Solidesulfovibrio magneticus RS-1: one gene and its partner. The protein of the gene in region 2 interacts with the protein of the main gene of each other region in a pairwise test. Links are inferred from orthologs where the notes say so. Each region holds a gene or a part of one and is shown on either strand. Other genes may lie near its edges.

Region 1 (4,617 bases), 1.7 Mb from region 2 along the record:
GGCGCGTCGAGCAGGATGGTTCCGACCGGAGCGCCCAAGGCCATCCTGGTGGCCGAGGCGCGAAAGGCCGGGATGGGCGGCAGGCCCAGGCGGGCGGCCTCGCGGGGCAGACCGGCCAGACGCGCGGCGTGCATGTCGGCGGCAAACACGCGCTTGCCGGCTTCGGCGATGAGCAGGGTCTTGCCGCCGCGTCCGGCGCAGGCGTCGAAGATCGGCTCCGGCCACTCGGGCAGGTCCAGACGGTAGAGCACGTCCTGGGCGGCGGCGGACTGGCGCGACAGCGCGCCGGACGCCAGCAGCTCGGGCAAATTGAGGCCGGCGGCGGCGAAGTCCGTACCGGTGGGCACGGCGATGGTCGGGAAAACGGCGTACAGCGCACCGGGCAGGGCGGCCAGGGCGTTGAACAAGGCCTGGGCCTCGGGCCGGGCGCCGTTGACCCGAAGCCCCAGGGGCGCGGGTTCGGCCTGGGCGGCCAGATGCTGACGGGTTTCGTCCGGGCCGCAAGCGCCGAGCCACAGGGACACGATCCATTCCGGGCAGGAGAAGGCCCGGCTCAAATACACGGCTTCCGAGGGCCGGTCGCGGCGGTAGAAGCCCGGCTCCTCGAACGCGCCGGGATCGGCGGCCACCCGGCGCAGCACGGCGTTGGCCATGCCGGAAAGGCCCTTGCCGCCGGCCTTGCGCACGGCGGAAACGGCCCAGTCCACCGAGGCGTAGGCCGGCACCTTGGCGCAGTGGAGAATCTCGTAGGCGGCCAGCCCAAGAATCCGGCGCACGGCCAGGGGCACGGCGGTCGGGTTTTTCAGGAACTGGGCCAAAATGTAGTCCAAACGGCCGCACAGGCGCAGATAGCCGTAGACCAGCTCCGTGGCCAGGCCCCGGTCGCGAGGGTCCAGGGTGGAATCGGCCAGGGCCACGTCCAGGGCGGCCTGGACGTCCTGTCCCGGGGATTTGGGGCTGGGCAGCACCCGGCCAAGGACGGTGAGGGCAATGCGCCGGGCCGGCGGCAAGGCGCCCGGGTGGCTCGGTTGGCCGGGCTGACCATCGTGGAAAGTCTGGCCCGGCCGGGCGGCGGGCGAGGGCCGATGGGGACGCGGCGGACGCGGCCCCCGGGGCGGGCGCGGCGGGGTCATCGGGCACCGCCGGCGGGCACGAAACGCGACAAACCGGGAAAAGCCTCGAAAAGGGGCGGTTTTTCTTCCGCGCCGGCCAGGAAAAAGCGCAAGGCGGCCTCCAGATGGGGCAGGGCGACCTGGGTGTCCAGGCAGGGGCCGTTTGGCCGGTCGTTGAGCACGCCGTAGACCGGGATGGGGTAGGTGTCCTGGATGCCGCTGGTCAGGTCGCGTTCGCAGGCCACGGCCACGATGAGTTTCGGGCGCTTTTGCACCACGATGCGCCGGGCGATGGTGCCGCCGGTGGCGATGGCGATATGGACGCCGTAGGCCTCGGACAGGGCGATAAGGCCGTCCACCGGACACTGGCCGCAGCGTTTGCAGTTGTTGATGTCGTAGGTGAGCCGTCTGGCGCAGCGCGAGGATTGCAGGCAGTGGGGGAGAAGCACCAGCACCTGCCCGGCGTCATAACGGCCGGCCCGGGCGGCCACGATTTCGTTGTTGACCTTGATAAATGACGCCCGGACCCGGCTTTTGGAGATGTGGAACAGCCGGGCGAAAATGGTCATGAGCGGCAAAAACACCCGGGCCATGACGCCGCGCAGGTGGTCGGACCCCAGAAACGGCCGGCCCAGGGCGACGCTGGCGGCCAGCCCCAGGGTGGCCCACAGCACCAGGACGATGGCGGCGGCGCAAACCAGCCCGAGCAGCCAGGGGGCCAGGGGATGGATGTTGGCCAGGCCGATGGACGGCACGGCCCAGACAAAGGCCAGCACGGCGCACACGGCCAGTCCCGTGCCGCACAAAAGGCCAATGAAAAGCCGTTTTCTCGACGGTTCGCTCCGTTCCACAATGCTCCTACCCCCCTTTTCCCCATTTGGGGGGTCCGGGGGCCTCAGGCCCCCGGCCGCCGGAGGCATCTTCATCTTCTCGCTTATTCCAATTCCATCAATAACTTATTCTAAATATTACTCACCAGGCGGGCCGCACACGGCCATGGCGTCTTCGTCGCATTTGCCGAGGTAGCCGCAAGAGAAGGCCTGGGCGTTCATGGGCCGTTTGCCGGCCGGGATGACTGCCGGCACGAGGTAGACGGCGTCGGCGCAGGCGATGCCGATCTGGCAGTCCATGAGTCCCAGGATGTCGCCGGGCTTGGCTCCGGACGGCAGGGGACAGCCGACCTTGCCGGGCTGGGCGATGATGCGCAGGGCCGGCTTGTCGGCGGCCGGCTTCCAGAAGAAAAAGGCCCCGGGATTGGGGGTCATGGACCGGATATGGTTGTGGACCTCGGCGGCGGGCCGGTTCCAGTCGATCAAGGCCTCGGCCTTGTCGATTTTCTTGGCGTAGGTCACGCGCGTGGCGTCCTGCTCGACCAGGGGCACGCCGCCCTGACGCAGGCGCTTTAAGCAGTGCGTCAGCACGCGCCCGCCAAGGTCGGCCAGTTCGGCCCGAATGGTCCCGGCGGTGTCGTTTATGCCCACGGCCAGGGTGCGCTGCATGACCATGGGGCCGGCGTCCAGGGCCAGGGCCATGCGCATGATGGTGACGCCGGTCAATGTCTCGCCGGCGGCGATGGAGCGCTCGATGGGGGCCGCGCCGCGCCAGGCGGGCAGCAGCGAGGCGTGGACGTTGAGCGGCATCAGCGCCGGCACGTCAAGGACGGCCTGGGGCAGGATCATGCCGTAGGCGGCCACCAGCAGCACGTCGGGCTTGTAGGCGGCAAGGGTGGCCACCTCGGCCGGGTCCTTGAAGGACTCGGGCTGGTGGATGGGCAGGCCGCGCTCCAGGGCGAGCTTCTTGACCGGCCCGAGCAAGCACTTCTTGCCCCGGCCGCAGGGCCGGTCGGGCTGGGTGTAGACGGCGGCCACGGTCACGTCCTGGCTGCCCAGCACATGCTCGAGCACCGTGGCCGCGAACTCCGGCGTGCCCATGAAGACCGCTACGAGTTTGTCTTCTCGGCTGGGGGCGTCTGTGCCCATCGTTTCACCCGCTTGTCGTACATGGCGCGTTTGAGACGGCTGATGCGGTCGATAAACAGCACCCCGTCCAGATGGTCGACCTCGTGCTGGAGGCACACGGCCAAAAGCTCGTCGGCCTCGATAGTCAGGGGCTGACCGGCCAGATCCAGGGCCGTGACCGTGACGTTGGCCGCCCGGCGCACCTTGGTGCGGTAGCTGCGCACGGACAGGCAGCCTTCCTCGTCTTCCTGCTCGCCCGAGGCGGCGGTGATGACGGGGTTGACCAGGGTCATGAGCGCTTCGCGCTTGTCCGGGCCGGACAGGTCGATGACGATGAGGCGAATGGACGCGCCGACCTGGGGCGCGGCCAGGCCGATGCCCTGGTTGGCGTACATGGCTTCGGCCATGCCGGCGGCGAGTTCCCGGATTGCGTCCGTGATCTCGGCCACCGGCTCGGCCTTTTTCGCCAGCACAGGATGCGGATATTTCAGTATTTCAAGGGGCATGGGTCAGGATTGTTCCTTATCCTTGTCGCGCGTGCGCAGTTTGATGCCCAGTTCGCGCAACTGGTTGGTGGACACCTCGCCCGGGGCTTCGGTCATGAGGCACAAGGCCTTCTGGGTCTTGGGGAAGGCGATGACGTCGCGAATGGACTTGGCCCCGGCCAGGATCATGATAAGGCGGTCCAGGCCAAAGGCAATGCCGCCGTGGGGCGGCGCGCCGTACTCCAGGGCGCGCAGCAGGAAGCCGAACTTGTCCTCGGCCTCCTGGGCATCAATGCCCAGCACGGCGAACATGGCCCGCTGGGTCTCGCGGTCGTGGATGCGGATAGAGCCGCCGCCGATCTCGCTGCCGTTAAGGACCAGGTCGTAGGCCCGGGCCAGGGCTTCGCCGGGAGCGGACTCCAGGGTTCCGAGCTGGCCGGGCTGGGGCGAGGTGAAGGGATGGTGGCGGGCCGCCCAGCGCTTGGCCTCGGGATCGTATTCCAGCAGCGGGAAATCGGTGATCCACACCGGGGCGAAGCTGCCCTCGGGGATCATCTCGAAGCGTTCGCCAAGCTGGAGGCGCAGATAGCCCAGGGCGTTGTTGACCATGTCCGACGCACCGGCCTGGAAGAAGACGATGTCGCCGACTTCGAGGCCAAAGGCGTCGGTGAGGCCCTTTTTCTCTTCGTCGCTCAAGAATTTGGCAAAGGGCGACTGCCACTCGTCTTCCTTGATCTTGATCCAGGCCAGACCCTTGGCTCCGTAGATTTTGACGAACTCGGTGAAGTCGTCGATCTCCTTGCGCGACAGGGCCGCGCCGCCGGGCACGCGGATGCCCTTGACCAGCTCGGCCTTGGCAAAGACCTGGAAACCGGAGTTTTTCACGATAGAGGTGACGTCCACGAGTTTCAGGCCAAAGCGGATGTCGGGCTTGTCCAGGCCGTAGTCGCGGATGGCCTCGGCAAAGGGCATGCGCGGGAAGACTTCGGGCAGCACGACGCCGGCGGCCTCGCGGAACATGGTCTTAACCATGGTCTCGGCCATGCCCATGACCTGCTCCTC
Region 2 (7,389 bases):
CCCAGACTGTCGGGATTTCGGTATTTTTTCTTTTGTTGCAAGCCTCGTAATCCCGAAAGGTTGAGTCCTTGCTCAACGGCTGCGAGATCACCCAAATAGAAGCTTTCCAACTCCCTGCAAGCAATACGAACGAGTATGCGCTTGTCTTTGGCTCCCTCGCACAGAAGATTGAGCCTTGATTTAATAGCACGACAGTCGCCGGCATCTTGATCTCGCATCACGATGAACACGGAATTCGGCATTCGCCAATGGCGTATCTTCTTAGTCAAGTTCTTCTCTAAATCCTGCTTTCCTTGAAAAACGATATATCTGACAAGCCACTGCCGTGGCAGAATCCGAGGCAATATGCCCTCCAGCATGGCCTTGGCCGATGGCTCTTCCAGAAAAAAGACCAGTGTTTTCATTGAGGGTCCGCCCCTTCAAAAAAACCCTGCTCCCAAAGATAGCCCATCTGGTCGCCCTCGGCCATGTATGCGGCCAATTGTTGGTCATCCCTGGCCCGGCGAATCTGGGTATAGCCCTTGGTCTTGATGAGCCAAAAAACCTCGTCCAATTTGGCGGCGTTGAGAAAATCCGGAGAATGCGTCGAAACAAAAACCTGGCCGCCCCGGTGCGCGTAGGCCCTGAACTCCTCGGCGAGTTCCCACAGCAGTTTCGGATACAGTTGATTTTCCGGCTCCTCGACACACAGGAGGGGATGTGGGGCCGGGTCATAGAGCAGCGTCAGATAGGCGAGCATTTTGATGGTGCCGTCGGAAACATAACGGGCTAAAAAGGGATCCTCGAACGCCCCATCCTGAAACTTCAACAAGACTCGGCCTTCTTCCGTTGTCTTCGACTCGACGCTTGTAATGCCGGGGACGCGCATTTGCAGCAGCGACAAGATCTTGTCGAAGGCCGTTCGCTTATTCTTGTACAAGTATTCTATGACAAGCGATAGATTCTCGCCCTCCCGGGAGAGGTGCTCGGCATAGCCGGCCTCTTGTTCCGGCCGGGCCTTGCTTATATGAAAATCCGAGATGTGCCAGTTCTCTATGAGATTGCCCAGCGCCATCACAGCCGGAAAACGTTCAAATTGCGCCAGCCCCTTTATGGCCAGGATGTCAGCTGATTTCAGTTTCTGCTCTTCCCTGTCCAATTCCCGAACATCGTTGGTTTTCTCCAGTTCATTGGTGACCGCTGTCCCCTGGCCACGTGAGAAATCCAGAAAATGCCAGGGTTGACCGCTACTGCCCCGGCGATATTTGAGAATTTCCCGTTCAACGATGGCCTTGCCGTTGTGTTCGCCAATTTGCAGGAAATAGGTCGTCAGCGGACTCTCTGTGCCAGCCCGAAACTTCAATTCAATCTCTATGGGACCCTGGGCGTTTCGGCTGCGGACTTCCTGAAATCCCCGGCTGCCGCCCAACTTGGCCAAAGCGACATTGACGTTGCTCGCCATGGCATCACGCAAAAAACCAAACACCTGAAAGATGGTCGATTTTCCCGTGCCGTTGGCGCCGACAATGACGCAGAAGCTTGGCAGGTCCGAGAGTTCGGCGTCCTGGAAGGATTTGAAATTGCGCAGCCTTATGGATTCAATTTTCATCCCTTTGTCCTCCCAGTCGAACCATGGCGGCAACGCAGTAACGAATACCCGCACATTGTGGGTAATTACACCGTATGTCGTTAAAACAGAAGGTCTTCTCGCTTACCCTAAAATGCCGTCCCGTTCGCCGCGATGTCGGCAACCAGGCGTTCCTTGAGGGCTTTCGACACCGGCCCGGGCCGGCCGTCGCCGACGGGGACGCCGTTGTAGCGCACGATGCTCAGGCAATCGTTGGTGGTGCCGAGGATGAACATTTCCCGGGCCGTGGCGATGTCTTCCTCGCGGATGCCGGTAAAGACCACTTCCATCTCGCCCTCCATAAGCTCAACGGCCCGAAGCAAGGTGGTGCCTGTCAGCGCGTTGGTGAGTTCCGGCACCACGAAGCGGCCGGCGGCGTCCACGATGCAGATGTTTTCCGTGGCCCCTTCGGCCAGAAAGCCCTTGTCGTCGTAGCAGACCGGATAATCTTCGCCGCGCGCGGTCGCCTCGCGCTTCATGAGCACATTGGGCAGGTAATCGATGGATTTGATGCGGGCCAGGTAGTTCTGCTTGGCCGGGATGGAGGTGCGAAAGGCGGTGACGCCCTGAGCAAAGGACACGGCCGGCCGGGGGTGGAAGCGGTAGGCCACGATGGTCAGGCTCGGGGTCGGGCATTCGGCCGGGTCGATGCCAAAGCCGCCGGGGCCGCGTCCGACCAGCACCCGCACCATGCCGTCGTCGACGCCGCCGGCCCGGCAGACGTCAAGGGTCAGCTTGGCGACCTTGTCCCAGGAACACGGCGGATCAAGATGGATCGCCGCCGCCGAGCGGGCCATGCGGTCGAAATGCGGCTTCACCTGATACAGTTTGCGACCAATGTATTTGAGGGTCTCGAAGACGCCGTCGCCCCGGTGGACGAGATGGTCGTCCAGCGGCATGAGCATGAGTCGCGGGTCCTTGCCGATGACGCCGATACGGTGGTCGTAAAACGCCAGCACGCCCTCGCCCCCGGGGCGCGGCGCGGCCAGCAGGCGTTCCAAATACGTTTGGGCGTCAGCAATCTCAGGCATGGGACACTCCTTCTATGCAAAATGGGGGAAACGACGCTCGGCCGTTTCCCCCGTTTGCCCCGCTTCCGAGGCCTTAGCAAGCACCATTCGCGCGTTGTCGCGGCGCCATTTTCCATGGTCCGCACCAACGCTCCCCTTCTACCCAATTGGGGGGTCCGGGGGCCTCAGGCCCCCGGCGGAGAGGTCCAGGAGAGGCAGAGCCTCTCCTGGCCGCCGGAGGCATCTTCTCTTCCCTCTCCCCGCCTAAACGCGCACCTGGCCGCGTTCCATGAGCAGTTCAGCGATCTGCACGGCGTTGAGCGCCGCGCCCTTGCGGATGTTATCGGCCACGATCCACAGGTGCAGGCCGTTTTCGATGGTGTTGTCCTCGCGGATGCGTCCGACGAAGACCGGGTCTTCGCCGCCGGCCATCAGCGGCATGGGATAGATCTTCTCGGCCGGGTTGTCGTAGACCACGACGCCCGGAGCCTGGGACAGGATGGCCCGGGCTTCCTTGGCCGTGATCTTTTTTTCCGTCTCGATGTTGACCGACTCGCTGTGGCCGTAGAAAACCGGCACGCGCACAGTGGTGGCCGTCACCTTGATGGAGTCGTCACCCATGATCTTGTTGGTCTCTTTGATCATCTTGATCTCTTCGAAGGTGTAGTCACCATCGGAGAAGACGTCGATCTGGGGCAGACAGTTAAACGCGATCTGGTGCGGATACACCTTCACGTCCGGTTCCTGGCTGTTGAACAGCTGGCGCACCTGCGTTTCCAGCTCGGCAATGGCCTTCTGGCCAGTGCCGGACACGGCCTGATAGGTGGAAACAATGACGCGCTTGATTTTCCCCACGTCGTGCAGGGGCTTGAGCGCCACCACCATCTGGATGGTCGAACAGTTGGGATTGGCGATGATGCCCTTGTGCCAGTCCACGTCCTCGGGATTGACCTCGGGCACCACCAGCGGCACCTCGGGGTCCATGCGCCAGGCGCTGGAATTGTCGATGACCACGCAACCGGACTTGACCGCGAACGGAGCGAACTGTTTCGAGGTGGAGCCGCCGGCGGAAAACAGCGCGATGTCGACGCCTTCAAAGGATTTCTCGGTCATTTCCTCGACGATGAGCTCCCCGCCGGCAAACGGCACGGTAGTGCCGGCCGAGCGCGAGGACGCCAAGGCTTTCACGGTCGTTGCCGGGAAAGCGCGACCTTCCAGCGTCTTGAGCATTTCACGGCCAACGGCGCCCGTGGCGCCGGCCACTGCCACAACCAACTCGCCCCCGCCCATACGATCCTCCGTAAGGCAATCTGCGTGTGTGCCGCACTCCGCAACCGAGCGCATCCCGACAGGAAGCGCGGCGAAAATTGTCGTCAATGCGTTGCGAGATGTTCAGGGGGAGAAGCCTCCGGCGGCCAAAGGGCTGCCGCCCTTTGGAAACCCGCAACGGGAACGGCTTCAATATGGTTCTTCTCTCTGCCCCCGACGGTGTCCCGACTAATATTCCAGGCCCGAGACGATGGAGAGCACGGCCTCGGCCTTGTTGAGCGTGTAGAGATGCACGCCCGGCGCGCCCCGGCGCAGCAGATCCTGGGCCTGCTTGCGGGCGTAAGCGATGCCAACCTCGGCCACGGCGGCGTTGCCGCCGGCGGCATCGGCCGCTTCCAGCTCGGCCATGTAGGCCGGCGGCAGCGACGCGCCGCACAGGGCGGCAAACCGCTTGATGCTGGCCAGGCTGAGGACCGGCAACACGCCCGGCACCATGGGCGCGTCAATGCCGGCGGCCCGGGCCCGGGCCACGAAATCGAAATAGCGGTCGTTGTCGAAAAAGAGCTGGGTGACGGCAAAGCTGCCGCCCAGGGCCAGCTTATGGCGCAGATGCTCCAGATCTTCTTGCGGCGAGACGGCCTCGGGATGACACTCGGGATAGCCGGCCACGCCCAGGCACAGGTTCGGATACTCGGCCCGGATGAAGGCCACGAGATCGGAAGCGTGCTGGAAATCCTCGGAATCCGGCACGAACGTCTCCTGCCCCTTGGGCGGATCGCCGCGAAGGGCCAGGACGTTGTCCACGCCGGCCTGGGCCAGGGCGCCGAGGAAACCGCGAATCTTGTCCTTGCTCGCGCCCACGCACGTCAGATGGGCCATGGGCTCCAGGCCGTAGGCGGTCTTCAGGCGCGAGACGATCTCCAGCGTGTGGGCATGGGTGCTGCCGCCGGCCCCGTAGGTGACGGAGACGAAAAGCGGGCGCACCGGGATGAGCTTCTCGACCACGCCGAAAAACCCGTCCCAGGCCTCACGCTCCTTGGGCGGGAAAAACTCCAACGAAACAAACGGCCGCCTGGCCTCCATCAACTCCCTGATCCGCACAGCGTCTCCTTTGGGGAGGGGAAGGAAGAACCGGGGGAAAACCCCTTTTTGCACAAAGGGGTTTTCCCCCGGGCCCCCTTTCCCCAAAAACTCTTCAAGGGGGGTTGGCATTGCCGGCAAATAAGCCGGCGGGTCAAGCCGTTTCGGCCACTAGGGCGTCCACGATGTCGCGGTCGGCCTCCAGAAACGGTCTGGTCCTGCCCTGTTCGGGCGTCAGCCATTCCATGTCCTGGCCTTCCAAGGGGAGCGGCTCCCCGTCATACGCCCGGACGTGAAAAAAATGGAGACGAACCGAGAGGTGTTGGTAGGCATGCGCTTTTTCGCGGAAAAAGGCAATCGTGACAGGCCTTATGCCCAATTCTTCACAAAGTTCGCGGTCCAGCGCCTTCTCCGGCGTCTCGCCCGGTTCGATCTTACCGCCTGGAAATTCATAGGCTCCGGCCATGGCCTTGCCCTCGGGGCGCTTGACGCCGAGATACCGGCCGTCCTTCCAGATGACGGCGGCCACCACCTCGACAACTTTGGCGGCCCCGCTCATACATCCTCCACCAGGGCGGCCCGGCGGGCCTCCAGATCGGCGATCTCCTCTTCCATGACGGCCATGCGGGCGAGCAGATCCTCGGCTTCGCGCGAAAGGTCGCTGTACTCCTTGCTGAGCTTGGAAAACAGTTCGCGCTGGGCGTAGGTTTCGGGATCGGCCATGACGGCCTCGACTTCGGACTGCTTGGCCAGCAAGGTTTCCAGCTCGGCTTCGAGCTTCTCAAAGGCCTCGCGCTTGGGTTTGATGTCGCGGTAGAGGGCGTTTCGCAGCTCGGCCACCCGGCGCTTGCGCTCCTTGTCCTCCTGGCGCGACAGCTTGGGCGCGCTTTGGGCGTTGTCCTCGGCCGCGCCCGCCCCCTCGGCCTTGGACGCGGCGGCGGCCTCGGCCAGCCGGGCCGCCTCGTAGGCGGCGTAGCCTTCCTCGTAAACGACCAGCCCCTCAGCCCCCACGGACCAGACCTCGGCGGCGGCCTCGCGCAAGAGATAACGGTCGTGGGCGACCATCAGGATGGTGCCCGAATATTCGGCCAGGGCGCGCACCAGCGCTTCGCGGCTTTCCAGGTCCAGGTGGTTGGTGGGTTCGTCCAGGACCAGGAAATTGGCCCGCGCCGAAAAGAGACCCGCCAACACCAGCCGCGACTTCTCGCCGCCGGAGAGCTCGAACACCCGGCGGTCCCAATAGTCCTCGCCCAGAAGGAACAGCCCCAGGGTGGAGCAGCACTCCAGATGCGTGGCCTTGGGGCCGGCCATGCGCCGCATCTCGGACATGACCGTGCCTTCGGTATTGAGGATCTCCGTCTGGTGCTGGCTGAAATACCCCAGCTTGACGCCCGTGCCGAGGACCAGCCGGCCGTCGTTGGGTTTGTTGACGCCGACGATGAGCTTTAGAAGCGTGGTCTTGCCCGCGCCGTTGTGGCCGACGAGCGCCACCTTCTGGCCCCGGAACAGCTGAAAGGTGAGCGGCGGCCACAGCGGCGCGCGGTCGGGCCAGTGGTAGGCCAGATCGGCGGCGGCGCACACGGTCTTGTCGCAGCGCTCGGGCTCGGGCAGGGAGAAATCGAGGGTGCGGCCGCGCACGTCGGGCCGGTCGCCGCGCAGGCTCTCGATCTCCTTGTTGAGCTTTTCCACGTTTTTGAGCTTGCTCTGGGCCTGCCGGGCCTTGCTCGACTTGTAGCGGAAGCGGTCGATAAAGACGTTGTGCTGCTTGATCTTGTTGTCGATGGCCGCAGCCTGCCGCTCCCACTGCTTTTCCATCTCCTCGCGCCAGGCCAAAAACTGGGAGAACGACCCGGGCCGCCAGATGGGCTTGGTTTCGCCCAAAAACAGCGTGTGGGTAGCCACGCGGTCGAGAAACACCCGGTCGTGGGCCACGAAGATGAGCACGCCCTCGAAGGCGGTCAAAAACGCCTCCAACCAGGCCACGGCTTCGAGGTCGAGATGGTTGGTGGGTTCGTCCAGAAGCAGCACGTCGGCCCCGGCCGTGAGCACCCGGGCGAGCTTGGCCCGCTCGCGCCAGCCGCCGGACAGGCCGGACAAGGGGCCGGCCATATGCTTTTCCTCAAACCCCAGGCCCGAAAGGATGGTCTTGGCCCGATGCTCGGGATTGTAGCCCAGGGCATGTTCGAGGCTGGCCTGCTCGTGGGCCAGGGCCGTCATGGCCGCCTCGTCGCCGGCGGCCACGGCCGCGTCGTAGCGTTGCCAGAATTCCTTCCAGGACGGCAGCGCGGCCATGACCCAGGCTAAAAGCGACATGCCGAGATCGGAAGCGTCCATTTCCTGGGCCACATAGCCCAGGCGCGCGCCGGTGGAGAGGACCATCCGGCCGCTGTCGGGTTCGGACACGCCGGCAATGAGTTTAAGAAG

Evidence for each region.
Region 1: the proteins of DMR_RS07450 (region 2) and def interact in binary tests that used the Escherichia coli proteins (3 or more experiments, as listed by UniProt). The link is inferred for Solidesulfovibrio magneticus RS-1 from one-to-one orthologs.

Annotation. Positions count from the first base shown.
Region 1 is NC_012796.1:30,452-35,068, reverse strand. The notes cover bases 1,815-4,617. They hold def (peptide deformylase), read right to left. Parts: upstream 3,577-4,617; coding sequence 3,052-3,576; downstream 1,815-3,051. Other genes in these bases: aspS (aspartate--tRNA ligase), read right to left, coding at 3,580-4,617; fmt (methionyl-tRNA formyltransferase), read right to left, coding at 2,081-3,043; DMR_RS00155 (DUF116 domain-containing protein), read right to left, coding at 1,815-1,963. Also shown: DMR_RS00160 (transcription antitermination factor NusB), read right to left, coding at 1-1,133; more of DMR_RS00155, read right to left, coding at 1,130-1,814. UniProt on the Escherichia coli protein: Removes the formyl group from the N-terminal Met of newly synthesized proteins. Requires at least a dipeptide for an efficient rate of reaction. N-terminal L-methionine is a prerequisite for activity but the enzyme has broad specificity at other positions.
Region 2 is NC_012796.1:1,770,058-1,777,446, reverse strand. Bases 1,894-4,672 are described here. They hold DMR_RS07450 (aspartate-semialdehyde dehydrogenase), read right to left. Parts: upstream 3,907-4,672; coding sequence 2,881-3,906; downstream 1,894-2,880. Other genes in these bases: metF (methylenetetrahydrofolate reductase [NAD(P)H]), read right to left, coding at 4,114-4,672; DMR_RS07455 (aminotransferase class IV), read right to left, coding at 1,894-2,637. Also shown: DMR_RS07465 (DUF4276 family protein), read right to left, coding at 1-404; DMR_RS07460 (AAA family ATPase), read right to left, coding at 401-1,588; more of DMR_RS07455, read right to left, coding at 1,696-1,893; more of metF, read right to left, coding at 4,673-4,986; DMR_RS07440 ((deoxy)nucleoside triphosphate pyrophosphohydrolase), read right to left, coding at 5,120-5,524; DMR_RS07435 (ABC-F family ATP-binding cassette domain-containing protein), read right to left, coding at 5,521-7,389.